Regions from separate parts of the Paenibacillus sp. JT22N1 genome, predicted to be linked through region 1. Evidence: riboswitches for the same ligand, from Rfam matches in the RefSeq annotation. Region 1 holds a riboswitch; each other region holds the start of a gene.
The links. A riboswitch is a leader RNA that binds a small molecule or an ion and turns the genes downstream of it on or off. The one in region 1 is predicted to bind cyclic di-GMP.

Region 1 (4,607 bases):
TTAACAAAGAGGAAATTGTAGTATTGAAAAAGAACCTTAATTCTAATGATGAAGTGTTTATTGTTGAAATTGATGGAATTAATACACGATCTTGGGGGGACTATATTACCGAGATACAAAGTAAGTTTAGATTTCCGACTTCTTGCATTGACAGTATTGATAGATATTATGATTGGATGAGAGATTTAGAGTGGATAGAAGAGGATAGAATTATACTAATTATAGATAACTATAATTGGTTCATTAAGGATATACCTAATGTTAAAAGTCAAATAATTTCAGGTTTGAAGGATGTTATTTTGCCTTTTTGGCAGGATGAAGTGATTGAGGTAGTGGTTGAAGGAAAAGCTAAATCATTTATGGTTTATCTAGTTAATTAACTACCATTACGAAAAGTTAAAAATCTTATTACTGAAGACCTTGAGGGTAACACCTCCAAGGTCTTTCTTTTACCCCCCCCCCCCCCCCACCCAGTGCCGAATGAATCGGTCGGCTAAGTTCAATCCAACTTAACCCTCATCAGCCCCGTATGAATTTATGGATGGCTAATGCATAAGCTTGTCCAGTTGAACCTCTAAGATTTCACATGAAAGGGCTGAAGAAAAATGCATCAATGGTTAAAGATTCTGTGGCTGTTAGTAACCATTTTTAGTGTTATATCATTTGGATGGTTTCTGTTTGGAACAACAGCAAATTTTCAGCGATCTTTGGATCTCGTGGTACTGTAACATTAATTATGGCGGGGCTTCCTTCTCTCGCTATTACAATATTATCTATTCGAATGCTAATAAAAAGGTGGGTTCCATCCAGTGGGGTAGCTCTTGCAGGATTCTATTCTGGAATGATATTACTTATAATTCTTTCAGTCTATTTAATTCAAAGTGTTAGCACTCAGGGGTGGTTAACCGAAAAAATTACAAGTGATTCATTGAAAATTACTAGGGATGATAAATATGAGTATCGAGTTGATTTAATTAATGTGTTTCAAAAAAACAGTCATGCGCGACTTTATGTAAAAAGTGCTGCCACTGGGGAAGAAATGAGCATCCCTGTTGATATTCATACAAATAAGTTTGTGGGACTTGGAATTAAAAAGGTTAATAATTGGGGAATCATGAAGCCATCAAGTGCATCAAATCGTTATTCTCTATTCACGACAAAGGAACTAGGGATTCCAGAAGAGATATTTGAGATTGATTTAGTGACAGGAACTTCGAAGAGATTAGAGTAATAGATAATAGGCTCTATTAGAAGAGTATGAATAACTTAAGAAAATTGCCTTACCTTATGGGTCAACCAGTACTCTGGTTGGCCTTTTTTGTATGAAATCACACACTTTGCGTAGTAGGTGCCTCTTTTTTGTAGAAATATGTTGAATTTCATTATTTTATGGAATACCATGGAAATAGTTAGTTCTTTACGACTAGCAATAATGAGTGAAACACACCTAATATCAAGCAATAATGAACAAAGGCAAATCCATCGAAAGGTGGAGACGCAAAGCCACGGGTCTAAGCCATGAGTCATATGTCATGGGACGATAGCCGGGTTACTCTTTAGGGGCTTGTTTTTTTATTGCCAAAAAAGGAAGGAGGGTCCCAAAATGGCAACATATCTTATGCTTATTAAAGTGTTCGACGATGCCGAAAAGGTCATATACAAATTTGGTCCAACAGAAGAAAGTTTGGGTGAAATTGAATTTAATATAGTTCATGAAGAATTTCGGCAGCTAGAGAGAGTTCCGGGTACTACCAAAGACCATATGTTCATGAAGGCTGCTTCAGCTATTGCAAGATGTTATGCAGAGGGAGACGGTTTTCCGGACAAAACTTTTTTTGCTTCATAAAAGAGTTGTCTCAATTACCATCTTTCCGCACAATACATTCGACCCGCAGCAAACGTGCCAAGGATTTTGTTCGATTACAAAAACTGCTCGGAATAGTGTGATATTTTCTTTAGTTGAACGATGTATATAAATGATCAACTACCTTGCGGCCTCGTTAGGTAGTTTTTTTATTCCCCTCATAACGCTTCACAAATGCCGGCTCAATCCATCTCTTCTCCGAATGTTCACGCCCTTGAATCACAATACGGTCCGTATAAACGTCCACAACGATGCTCTGGCTAGCCGCGCTGCCTTCAGGCTCATTATTCGAATTCCAAATTTCGTGGACAGCGGCACTAGATACCGCAAGGAACTCCAGCTGTTTAATCTGCTTAGTAGTCTCTAAATTCCAGTGGGTATGTCCACTGAAGAACACAACATTCGGATATGCATTCACAATCGCCCTAAGCTCTTCATGCTGTACAACTCCAAGCTCTTGATCCGAGCCGTCCACGGTATGAACGAGCGGTTGATGCAGGAAGACGAAGATAGGCTTGTCCGGCGCTGCAGCCGCAACTGTCTTCAACTTTTCCTGAAACCAAGTAAGTTGTTCAGTGGATAGATAGGCATCCTCTTTCACGTTAGGATCCACATCGCGATAAAATTCACCCCCAAGAAATAGAAAGTGATAATCATCCATCACGAGCTCATGGTAGGGCTTTTCATAGTTAAACATCTGATGGAATAGGTCTATTGCCTTTTGGCTTGTCCATTTCGGATTCAGCTTGCTGGTATCCTGACCGCCATTCTCCGTTTGCCACATTCCATAATACTCATGATTACCAATCGTTGCATGAACGGGAGGTAAGGTGTGTTCGCTCATAATGCTGACTAGACTCCGATTATCTGCTTCGTTGCCATTGCTGAGGTCACCATTTAGTACCATAAGTTTGCTCTCAGGTCGAATTAGACGATGATCGGCTAAAGCCGTACGGAAGCGCTTTTGTGAATCTTCATCTTCTGCACCCACATGTACGTCGCTTAGCACGGAAAAAGAAAAGAGTGGTTCTTTACTTGCTGTGGACGTTTTTTTGGGAATAGTACGAAAGAGTTTTACCATAGGCAGGGGCTCTTTATTAGTAATATCCGCCTTAAATGATTCCGAAACAGGCGCTATCGCCGTTGCTTCCCAAGCATATGTTGGGAGTAATAGAAGGAATAAGGCAGATAACAGGATGCGTATAGTTAATGTTCGTATTCGTTGTTTCATATAAGATAATCCTTCCTTTTCCATGCTAAAAGCGTGAGTTACCAAGTTTGTTAAGTATTTAACCAATATGTCTGTCGTATAAACACTGTTTTTGCCTGACACAGGTCTTAGATGCGCCCCGACTAAGGTCTAGGAACAAATACCGTCGTTAGTCCGTTTTGGAAAGCTTCGTTTTTACCTAAAATAAAGACATGAACAAGAGCACAGCAAACAACACAGCAAACAACGAAAGGCGGTGACGAAACGATGAAAAGAAATACGGGCTTAGCCGCTCTGCTAATCGCATTCGGTGCACTGATTCTGTTAAATAAGCTAGGCGTTCACATGGGACCTTTTATTGGCTCGGTGATGGGATACTTGATTCCAATAGGAATGGTTGGCCTTGGTTATGTAGGCATACAGAACGGCAGCAAAATCGGTTGGATTATTGCAGGGCTTGGCGGTATCATCCTGATTGGTAAATTAGCTGGTTGGATCATCATTCTACTGGCGATTGGGTTGATAGGTTACGGAGTTTCGATGTTGACAAGAAGAACGGTGTAATGGAATGAAACGAATACAGAGAGTGAAAAAGGTGGTATGAGAGATGAGCCTATTTAGGCGAATGAGAGACATTACCGTAGCGACACTGAATGAACATCTGGAGCGATCGGAAGACCCGGTCCGCTTGATTGACCAGTACTTAGCAGCGCAGCGTGAGCAGCTTCAACAGTCCGAGAGACTGTATCAGCAATGCGTAAGCCACGCAGCTTCACTCCGGCAGCAATATCTGACGGCGCTGGAAACCAAAGAGAAGCGCGAGCATCAAGCGCTGCTAGCTCTGAAGGCCGGCGAAGAACATATGGCAAGGATCGTGCTTCAAGAGAAGCTGCAAGCTGAAGAGAAAAGCGAGCAGTATCATGAATTGTACGACCAAGCGAAGCAGTCAATCCTTGATTTGGATGAAGAGCTGCAGCAGCTAAAAGCCGATTACAAAGAAGTGGCAGACAAACGCAGCTACTACTTAGCGCGAATGGAGTCCGCAAGGTTGCAGCAAAGATTGCATGCTCGCAGCAGTGTGGCGCAGGATGCGACACCACGGATGTTCGGTCGCTTGGAAGAGCGCGTATCCGATATGGAGCTTCATGCCAGAACGCTCCGCGATGTAAGACGAATGGGGCGCGAAAGCTACTATAGCGGGGGCAACCCGGCCGTAGATGCTGAAATGGAAGCCCTGAGAAACAGACTGCAGCAGGAGGGAGCCAAATAATCATGAGCAAACTTTACCGCTCACGAAGAGATAAGAAAGTTACTGGTCTATGCGGCGGACTCGCCGAGGCCATGAATGTAGATGCAACGCTATTACGTTTGTTAGTAGTAATCACCACAATCTTCACCGGAGGAACGGTCATTTTCATCTACTTTGTAGCTGCGCTTGTCATTCCGAAGGAACCTGGGTACGATCAGCCTCCATTTGATCCCTATGCCAGCTCATATGGCCGTCAAGGCTATAATGGCGGTGCTTGGAACACT
Region 2 (4,607 bases), on a different contig from region 1:
CTGAGCTAGCAATTGCTGATACCCTTGAATGCCGAATGCAAGCAGAGCGCTGTATATACTGATGGAGCTTGCCATGCGCGAGCACTCCAACGTATACCCAGTATGATACTGTCCGTATCCCCGATGTCCGACATAGGGGGTTTCATCCGGATGCAGATCCATAAGTCTTAAATCGGCGGCATCCTTGACCAGAAATAGGCTTGTCAGGTAAGGGGTTTGCCCTAGCTTTTGAAAATCGAAGCAAAGCGAGTCGGCCAAATGCAAATGCCTCATCTTGCTTTGGATAGAAATTAAAGCCTGAGTGACATCTTTCTTTAATTCCAGTGGATTGGCGGTGAAATCATAGTCATTAAAGAAAGCAAAGAATGCACCTAAAGCAGAGTCTGCATGAATATGAGGTCTAAGCAACCCATGATGAACGGCTGCCTTGTTAGACACAGCATAAATTTGTTCCAAATCGTCAATCCCCATGGCATCCGTTGTTCCTGTCGTAGCTACAATGTAAATCGGGATTCCGCCTCGTGCGATCACTTCTTCCATTTTAACTCTCAGATCATTCACATCCATGGAGCTGTCAGCATTCGTGCGAACTCTGATCAATCTATCGCTCCCTATGCCCGATGCCTCCATAGATTTAAACAAGCTGTAGTGAGCGGCTTCGGAACAAAAAGCATACAAGTTGTCGGGAACACCTTTTTGCAATGCGTCCGGAACGAATTTCGCGATCGCTATCCTGAGACCTGAGAATACAGCTCCTTGTCCGCCCCATGTCGTATACCCGCCGCTTTTCAGCGCATCATAGCCTATTAATTTGGACATCATGCTGATGACTCTTACTTCAGCTTCAGCTCCGGCTGGGCCGTATACATCCCATAAATTGTTGCCATTAACCAAAAATGCCGCGATCATGCCCATAATCCCCGGGATGCTTGCCATCGGCAAAATATTCGTTAAAAAATATTTCGTATGATAAGGATGATCATGCAGCAATTTCAATAGCTCTGTATTAACTTCCTCTAGGGGGACGCTGCCAATAGGAATGGAGCTATCTCGAATAAGATTGTTATAGAAAGTCCCTGTTCGGTTTTTCTCGCCCTTGAGATTGACGCCGTCCGGGTTTTTAAGATCATCCACTCCAGTTACTAATTGTTCAATGAGTCGCAAAACCGTTTGACGCGTTTGTTGGTTGCCATCCTCACTAGGGAATAATTGCTGTACATTCGTTAGTCTTTTCTCTCTCATTAATTTCTCTCCTATCGATAGAATTGCGTTAAGAAAATGTTCACAAAAAAAAAGGAGAAACATGGGCATAAATGCCCCTATTCCACCAATTGCTACAATGCAACTGGCTGACATATCCTTGTTGGATGTAGTCCCTCTAGCTTTGCGTCCCTATTTTTCAATAGGTTTGCCATTATAAAGTTGTAGGTGAAAATTCCCATGTTCGACAATAATCGACAGCAAACTTTACAATTTTATACATTAGTATAGTATAGTAAACTAAAATAAACAACACAATTTTCCATTATTGTTTGTTAAGTAATTATATTGTAACTAAATTGCTTTTTTAACATTTTCTCTGACCGATGGTAAAATAGGATCAGATATCTCTTTACTAAACATTTATACCAATCAATTTATGCAATAAAACGATAGAAACTTTAGGCATCCTTCTAGGACTTTTATCACGCATAAAAAAAGCTTCGTCACGACTTCCTGACTAGGAGTCCGACAAAGCTAATTTTTACACCCTCAGTTGGGCGCATTCATACTATGAAATGGTTTGTGCAGCATCCATATTCCCCTGTGAATGCAGATATAATTGCTCGTAATAGCCACGGAGCGCAAGTAATTGAACGTGGTTCCCTTCTTCAACAATTTTCCCCTGACTCATCACAATGATGCGGTTGGCATGCATAATAGTCGAGATGCGATGCGCGATAACAAGTGTCGTTCTTCCCTCGGCTACAACCTGCAGCGCGGATTGAATCAACTGCTCCGTTTGTGAATCCAAATTCGCTGTAGCTTCATCTAGAATCAGTACTTTCGGCTGGAATACGATAATTCTTGCGAACGAGATCAGTTGTCTCTCGCCTGCGGAAAGCCCGCTTCCTCTCTCGGATATGCGTGTCTCATAACCATCCTTCATTCGTGAAATGAGATTGTCTGCCCCAACCATCCGGCATGCCTCTATCACTTCCTCACGTGTTATGGTTTCATCGAACATCCGGACATTGTCCAAAATGCTGCCTGCGTATAAGTACGGTTCCTGCTGTACGAGTCCAACCATACGATGTAGCACGGCCTGCGGGATATCTCGAAGATCCGTGCCATCAATGCGGATACTTCCCTCCTGTACATCATAAAAGCGGCAAAGCAGACTAATCAGCGAGCTTTTACCAGCACCCGTCGTCCCCACGATACCGATCATTTCGCCGGGTTCAATATGAAGCTCTAGATCCTCAATAACAGCCGTATCCTTCAAATAACCGAAATGAACATGATTGAAATGAATGTCCCCCTTCACGTCGGATAACGAGGGTGACAACACGCCTTCCTTATCCTTAACTTCCGGTTGAATGGAGAAGATATTCCAAATTCGATTTACAGACACCGTCGTAGATTGAAGGGTATTCCACTGCTGAGTAATGTTATTAATCGGTTGAAAAAACTGCCGGATATAAGTTATAAAAGCATACAATACACCGAATTCAATCGTTTTATCGAAAACGGCAATACCGCCAATCCAAGTAATAAAGGCCACCGATAAATTACCCAAAATATCAAAGGAACGATTGAACAAAACATTGGTACGAATTTCTCTCAAATTAGCTCGAAAATACCCAAGATTCCGCTCAGTGAAGCGATTCATCTGTTCCTTCTCTTGATGAAAAGCTTGAATGAGATGCATCCCAGATAAATTCTCAGCGGCAAAAGCAACCATTTGAGACAGCTGCGTCCTCGAGAGCTGATAGGTTTTGCGCATATATCTGCGAAAGCTAACCGCTATAATCACAATGATAGGGATCACGATCATGCTGTACATCGTTAGCTGTGGGTCCAGATGATACATCAGCACGATGATGAATACGAGTGTCATGCCATCGCGTACCAAACTAAGAAGAACCTGTGTAAAAAACTGATTCAGCGTTTCCGTGTCACTAGAAACATGCGTAATCAGGCTGCCGCTTGGCGTCCGGTCATAATAAGACATCGACTGCTTAAAGATGTGCTCGAACAAATCCTTGCGTATTTTAGCGACGATGCTTTGGCCGGCAAACTGCAATAAATTGTTCTGCAGATAACTGAAGAATAGACTGCTGATAGATAGACCTGCATAGAATAAGCAAATGAGCAGCAGGGAGCGATAGTCATTTTTCCCAATCATCAAATTATCATCAATCGCGATCTTAACCAGATACGGCTGAAACAAATCGGCTGCTATCCCAAGTAACGCGCAAAATAAAACAGCAGCAAAAGTAAACCTATGCGGTTTGGCATAACCGGATAAAGAACGAAAGGAAGATCGCGTCTTCTGCCGCTCCTCATTGCTTTTGTTACTCCGTTTGGGCATCGTCGCTACCTCCCTCTTGTATCGCATGAAGCTCGGCGTACAAGCCTTCTTGTGCAATTAGCTCTTCGTGCGTGCCGCGCTGCACAATCCTGCCTTCGTGAAGTACGATAATCTCATCCGTATGCTTCAACGCGGAGATTCGATGTGCGATCCAAATGGTCGTTTTGTTCAATCGCTCTTTGCGGATCGTATCAATGATGTGCCTCTCCGTCACAGAGTCTACAGCGCTTACACTATCATCTAGAATCATTAAAGGAGAATCCTTAATGATCCCTCTGGCTAAGCTTGTTCGTTGACGCTGCCCACCCGATAAGGTGACACCGCGCTCACCCAGCTTCGTCTCAAACTTTTCAGGAAATGACGTAATGCTGGAGAGGATTTGTGCTTTCTTGGCAGCACGCTCAACCTGTTCTAAGGGTGATTCTCTTTTATAAAAGGCGATGTTATCGCGGATGGTCGTGCTAAACAAGAACCCCTCTTGCGGAACATAAGCGATTTGATTTCTCAGGCTTTCTAATGTCACATCGCGAATATCCGTATCCCCGATCCATACCGTTCCCTCCGGTGGGTCGTATATTCTAAGCATTAGCTTCACCAAGGTCGATTTACCACTGCCTGTTTTCCCGATAATGCCAATAGATTTACCAGGTTCAATCGTTAACGTTATGTCATGAAGCACTTCGTCTTCGTCATCTGGATAGGCAAAAGACAAGTGTTCAATCCGAATTCCCTCGTGATCGAGGTCGGATATTTGCGCAAGCTCGTTTTGCACAATTTCGGATTTCAAATCGAGCAGTTCATTCATTCGTTCAAGCGAAGCTCGAGAGCGCTGCATGGCATTAATGACGCGACCAATTTGCTGTAAAGGGTTTACCATCATCCGTATGTATAGCGTTAATTCAACGAAATGGCCAATCGTAATCCGCCCTTGAATGGTCAAATAGCCCCCAAAAGCAATCGCGATGATCAGCGATATTGCGCCCAGAAACGGAATAAGTGCTTCAAATAAGGAAGATAGCCGAACCAATCTCAA
Region 3 (4,607 bases), on a different contig from region 1:
CAAATTCAACCGTGAACCTTTCCTCTTGGATGCGCAAAACGGTCAATGGCGGAATAGTGAAACGGGTGAAGTGATTTCTTTGGATAAAGTGACAGTAAGCGACATTGACAATCACTGGGCTAAAAATGAGCTTCAGCTTATGCTGGATTATCAAGCGCTTGATGTGAAGGATGGCAAAGTGAATCCGGATCAAACCATTCAACGTGGTGAGTTAGTCAAAATGCTCGTTATTGCCATGAATGGCGGTAACGGTGGTATTTATTACGGGGCTGAACGGAAGGCATCTTTCGCCGATGTGAGCAAATCTTCTCCTTATTTTGCCTATGTTGAAAATGCGGTTGATCGCGGTTTGTTAGATGTAGGTGCTGAATTTAATCCAGAAGCTGCGATGAATCGGGAAGAAATGGCACAGCTGATCGTGAAGGCGCTTGGCTACAAGAGCTTGACGAAGTTCGATGGCATTTTCAATGGCAATATCGTAGATGCTGCTAAGCTTAAGCATGTCGGTGATGCAGCTATTGTGGTGGGGCTGAATATTATGTCTCTGAACGATGGACAATTTGTACCTCAGCAAGAAGTGACGAAAGCACAGGCGGCTAGTGCCTTCTACCGCTTCTTGCAAAGACGGTCTGAGCTTCAGGAGCAGCCTCGTTACTATTACTAAATAAGTGTTTGAGGGGAGTTAACTAACTCCTCTCATAACCAATAAAAGAAGCCTCTAAATCCACTTGCTAGTGGGTTTGAGGCTTCTTGTGGTTGAGTGGGCTCCAGATGTGAATGTGCCCTCTTTGATGAGGACACACTCAACTTACGTCCTAGCTCTAGAACATTGGGAATACATATCGAACTAAGAAATACAGAACGCCGAAAATGATGACGATGTAAGCAGCATATTTGATGAAAGTAGAAGCAACTAGACTGGAATCCGATTTTTTCTCCACATGGCGTTCTTCGATATCGATATTGCGAGGCTGAGTCGACATTTGAACCACTCCTTTGAAGTTGTATTGCTATGTAATACCCTGCTGGGCATGAAGTGAAACACAGGAAAAAGCTATACCAATAATATTTTCGTACAGTCGGGCAGAGTTGTGTTACAATAATCTTTAAAACTTTAATAGTACGATGTAGAGAAAGGGAGTAAGAGAAAATGGTTGTTTCCAGTAAAGTAGGTTTGGAAGATATTATTAGGGCCAATCATGTGCTCAGCAGGGTGATCGAACCATCGCCTTTGCAACGCAATGAGCTGCTCTCTAACTTGTATGAATGCAACGTTTATCTTAAACGTGAAGATATGCAAATTGTTCGTTCTTTCAAAATTCGTGGAGCTTATAATGTGATCCAAAGTTTAACACCGGAGGAACGCGAAGCGGGTGTCGTGTGTGCGAGCGCCGGCAATCATGCACAGGGCGTGGCTTATTCCTGTAAACAGCTCGGTATTGAAGGCAAAATCTTCATGCCGACGACAACGCCTAGGCAAAAGATTTCCCAAGTTAAGCTATTTGGCGGATCTTTTGTTGAAGTGATTCTTACAGGTGATTCATTCGATGATTCCTCTAACCATGCTAAAGCCTACTGTGCTCAAGAGAATAAGGTGTTCATACACCCCTTCGATGATGTTCGTACGATTGCTGGACAAGGCACGGTTGGCCTCGAGATTTTGAATCAAATGCCTGAATCTCCTGACTTTATCTTCGCGACGATTGGCGGAGGTGGCCTGGTAGCGGGAGTTGCGACCTATGTGGATAGTGTTTCTCCAAGAACGCGCATCATCGGTGTTGAGCCAGAAGGCGCGGCAAGCATGACGGAAGCGCTGAAGCAGGGGAAGGTCGTAACCTTATCCACGATCGAGAAGTTCGTTGACGGTGCAGCCGTGAAACAGGTGGGCGAGCTTACTTTTGACATTTGCAAAGAAAAGCTGGAGGATATCGTAATTATCCCTTCCGGCAAAGAATGTACAACCATTCTGGAGCTTTACAACAATAACGCGATTGTTATTGAGCCCGCTGGCGCACTCCCGGTTGCAGCACTCGATGCCTATCGGGAACAGATTCGCGGTAAGAATGTGGTCTGTATCATCAGCGGCGGCAACAATGACATTGATCGTATGCAGCAGATTAAAGAAAGATCGCTCGTGTATGAAGGCTTGAAGCACTACTTTATTCTTAATTTCCCGCAGCGTGCCGGGGCATTGCGCGAATTTCTGGAAGAAGTTTTAGGACCCACAGACGACATAACACGGTTTGAGTATACGAAAAAAAATAACCGCGACGATGCTCCGGCCTTGGTCGGCATTGAGCTCAAAAATAAAGATGATTATGAGGGGCTTATTGAGCGCCTATCCCAGAAGGATTATGGCTATATAGAAATAAATAAGGACCCCAAGCTATTTAACTTGCTTATTTAAGGAAAAATAGCCAAATGTGGAATGAATATGATATAGTTAATTAGTCCCATTTATTCCCTTAATATCGTAAAAGGCAAACTTATCGAAAGGTAAGGACGCAAAGCTGCAGATCTAAGGTTGCCCTCGCAACAATGATGGCTGGGCTACCGACAGGTTGCAGTTTACCTAATCAGGTACACCTACGGCTATTCCGATTCGGAATAGCCTTTTTTTTGACCACAGATAGGGAGGTTCATGAATGAGAGGCATATTTTCTAAGTGGATACAGCATATGAAAGCGCAAACGTTGGTCTATCTGGGCGTGCTGGGCTTCTTTTTGTTGACCATTAATCTACTTGCTGCTTCTTCTTTCTCCTTTTCGCCTTACGTTTTCATTAGTATGTTTGTTCAAGCACTAATCTGTCTATTTTTTGCGAAGAGTGTCCGACAACTGCTTCTTACTAGTAGAGAACAGGAAGAAAAGAGCAAACAACTAGCCTTTCTGGCCTACCATGATACATTGACGGGATTACCCAATCGCCGATTGTTTAATGACCGGTTGGAGCGGGCACTTCTGCATGCGCAGCGTAATGAACAACTGGCGGCTGTTATGTTCTTGGACATGGACAGATTCAAGGATGTCAACGATTCATTAGGTCATTCCTATGGTGACCGTTTAATTCGCCTTGCAGCACAACGTTTGCTGGGCTGCTTGCGGGGCTCGGATACGGTGTACCGCCAAGGTGGCGACGAGTTTACAATATTACTAGAATCTTTTGCAAAACCTGAAGACGCAAGAGTTGTAGCATCCCGAATTCAAATGGCTCTGGAAGAGCCTTTTATCCTAGATGGAATGCCAGTAACCATAACAGCTAGTATAGGGATAGCTCTGTATCCGTTAGATGGCAAGCTGCCTGAGCAGCTCATGGCGTATGCAGATGAAGCGATGTATGCGGCCAAAAACAGGGGACATAACCAGTTCCAATTCTATGCCTCTGACATCGATGCCATGGTGAAGAGCAAAGCTCACATGGAGAAAGAGATTCGATTGGCCTTAGACAACAATCAATTTGAACTCCTATATCAGCCGCAATATGAAATAACAAACCGGAAATTAATAGGAATGGAAGCGATCATTCATTGGAGCAAGGGAGACAACCTCCGCGCACCTAGCATGGATTGGAAGAGAGCGGCCGAGGAAATGGGTTTCATGATACCCATCGGGAAATGGGCTGTACGAACGGCGTGCAGACAGATGAGAATCTGGCAGGACGAGGGCTACACACCGCTTAGAATGACCCTAGCAGTAACGGCCTCGCAGTTTAAAGATGAGCATTTTATTGAAGAAATTGCCGTTGTTTTGAAAGAAACAGGTATTGATCCGGTGTTGGTGGAGCTGGACCTTACGGAAAGTATCACATCTTCCAATGTACAAGAGGCTAGCGAGAAATTGATTAGGCTGAAGAAGTTCGGTGTGCGTATCGTTATGGATGACTTGTGTACAGGCCTATTTACACGAAGCGGGCTCGAAGGTATGCCACTTGATAGCGTTAAATTGGATAGTACATTGATCAGGGATTTGGTAGACGACGATGAGAATCAGCTGCTGGCTGCTGCCATTATTCGCATGGCTCACCGTCTAGGTCTAAACTTAATTGCAAAGGGTGTTGAAACCGAAGAACAACTGGAGCACTTGAGACTTTTGCAGTGTACGGAAGTGCAAGGAATGCTGTTTAGCAGCCCGTTAGGACCCGAACAATTCATGAGACTTATGAACGATAAAATTAACAAAGGGTAATCTAGATTTTATTAACCAGTGGTAGTATAATAAATAATTGGGGCTTGGAACCTATATTGTAGGGGCTTACAAAAAGACCATGTCAACTTGTATGACATGACGAATTATGTTATTTTGCTGGTGTATCGCTTTTATCTTGGGTTTCTAAATGATACACTCATGCTATAGCCAGTCTTACATAATTTAACTAATTTTGGTCAACCTACAATGTAAGATTTCATGGTTTTAAATTAAATGATTCTATGGGGGTAATAATATGAAGAAAATGCTTTCAACAGCTCTTATGGCTGTAACGGTTTCTGCATTAGCTCTTTCCGGCTGTGCCAAAAAAGAAGAAACGAAACCGGCGGCTTCAGCAACTCCAGCTACTTCTGCAGCTGCAACAGCTTCAGCAGCGCCAAGCAACAACAGCGGTAAAGACTT

Region 2: linked by a shared signal. The riboswitch ahead of AC58UU_RS31835 (pyridoxal phosphate-dependent decarboxylase family protein) and the one ahead of AC58UU_RS27020 (hypothetical protein) in region 1 are both predicted to bind cyclic di-GMP.
Region 3: linked by a shared signal. The riboswitch ahead of AC58UU_RS30590 (putative bifunctional diguanylate cyclase/phosphodiesterase) and the one ahead of AC58UU_RS27020 (hypothetical protein) in region 1 are both predicted to bind cyclic di-GMP.

Annotation. Positions count from the first base shown of each region.
Region 1 covers NZ_JCAUAW010000015.1:151,943-156,549, forward strand. The annotation lists gene AC58UU_RS27010 (barstar family protein) at 1-380, shown strand, start outside; gene AC58UU_RS27015 (hypothetical protein) at 737-1,231, shown strand; cyclic di-GMP riboswitch class I at 1,463-1,557, shown strand; gene AC58UU_RS27020 (hypothetical protein) at 1,604-1,846, shown strand; gene AC58UU_RS27025 (metallophosphoesterase family protein) at 2,001-3,095, opposite strand; gene AC58UU_RS27030 (hypothetical protein) at 3,342-3,638, shown strand; gene AC58UU_RS27035 (PspA/IM30 family protein) at 3,682-4,344, shown strand; gene AC58UU_RS27040 (PspC domain-containing protein) at 4,347-4,607, shown strand, end outside.
Region 2 covers NZ_JCAUAW010000022.1:54,821-59,427, forward strand. The annotation lists gene AC58UU_RS31835 (pyridoxal phosphate-dependent decarboxylase family protein) at 1-1,242, opposite strand, end outside; cyclic di-GMP riboswitch class I at 1,338-1,423, opposite strand; gene AC58UU_RS31840 (ABC transporter ATP-binding protein) at 1,772-3,574, opposite strand; gene AC58UU_RS31845 (ABC transporter ATP-binding protein) at 3,558-4,607, opposite strand, start outside.
Region 3 covers NZ_JCAUAW010000020.1:14,012-18,618, reverse strand. The annotation lists gene AC58UU_RS30605 (S-layer homology domain-containing protein) at 1-664, shown strand, start outside; gene AC58UU_RS30600 (hypothetical protein) at 822-983, opposite strand; gene ilvA (threonine ammonia-lyase IlvA) at 1,151-2,407, shown strand; cyclic di-GMP riboswitch class I at 2,470-2,558, shown strand; gene AC58UU_RS30590 (putative bifunctional diguanylate cyclase/phosphodiesterase) at 2,646-4,184, shown strand; gene AC58UU_RS30585 (BMP family lipoprotein) at 4,441-4,607, shown strand, end outside.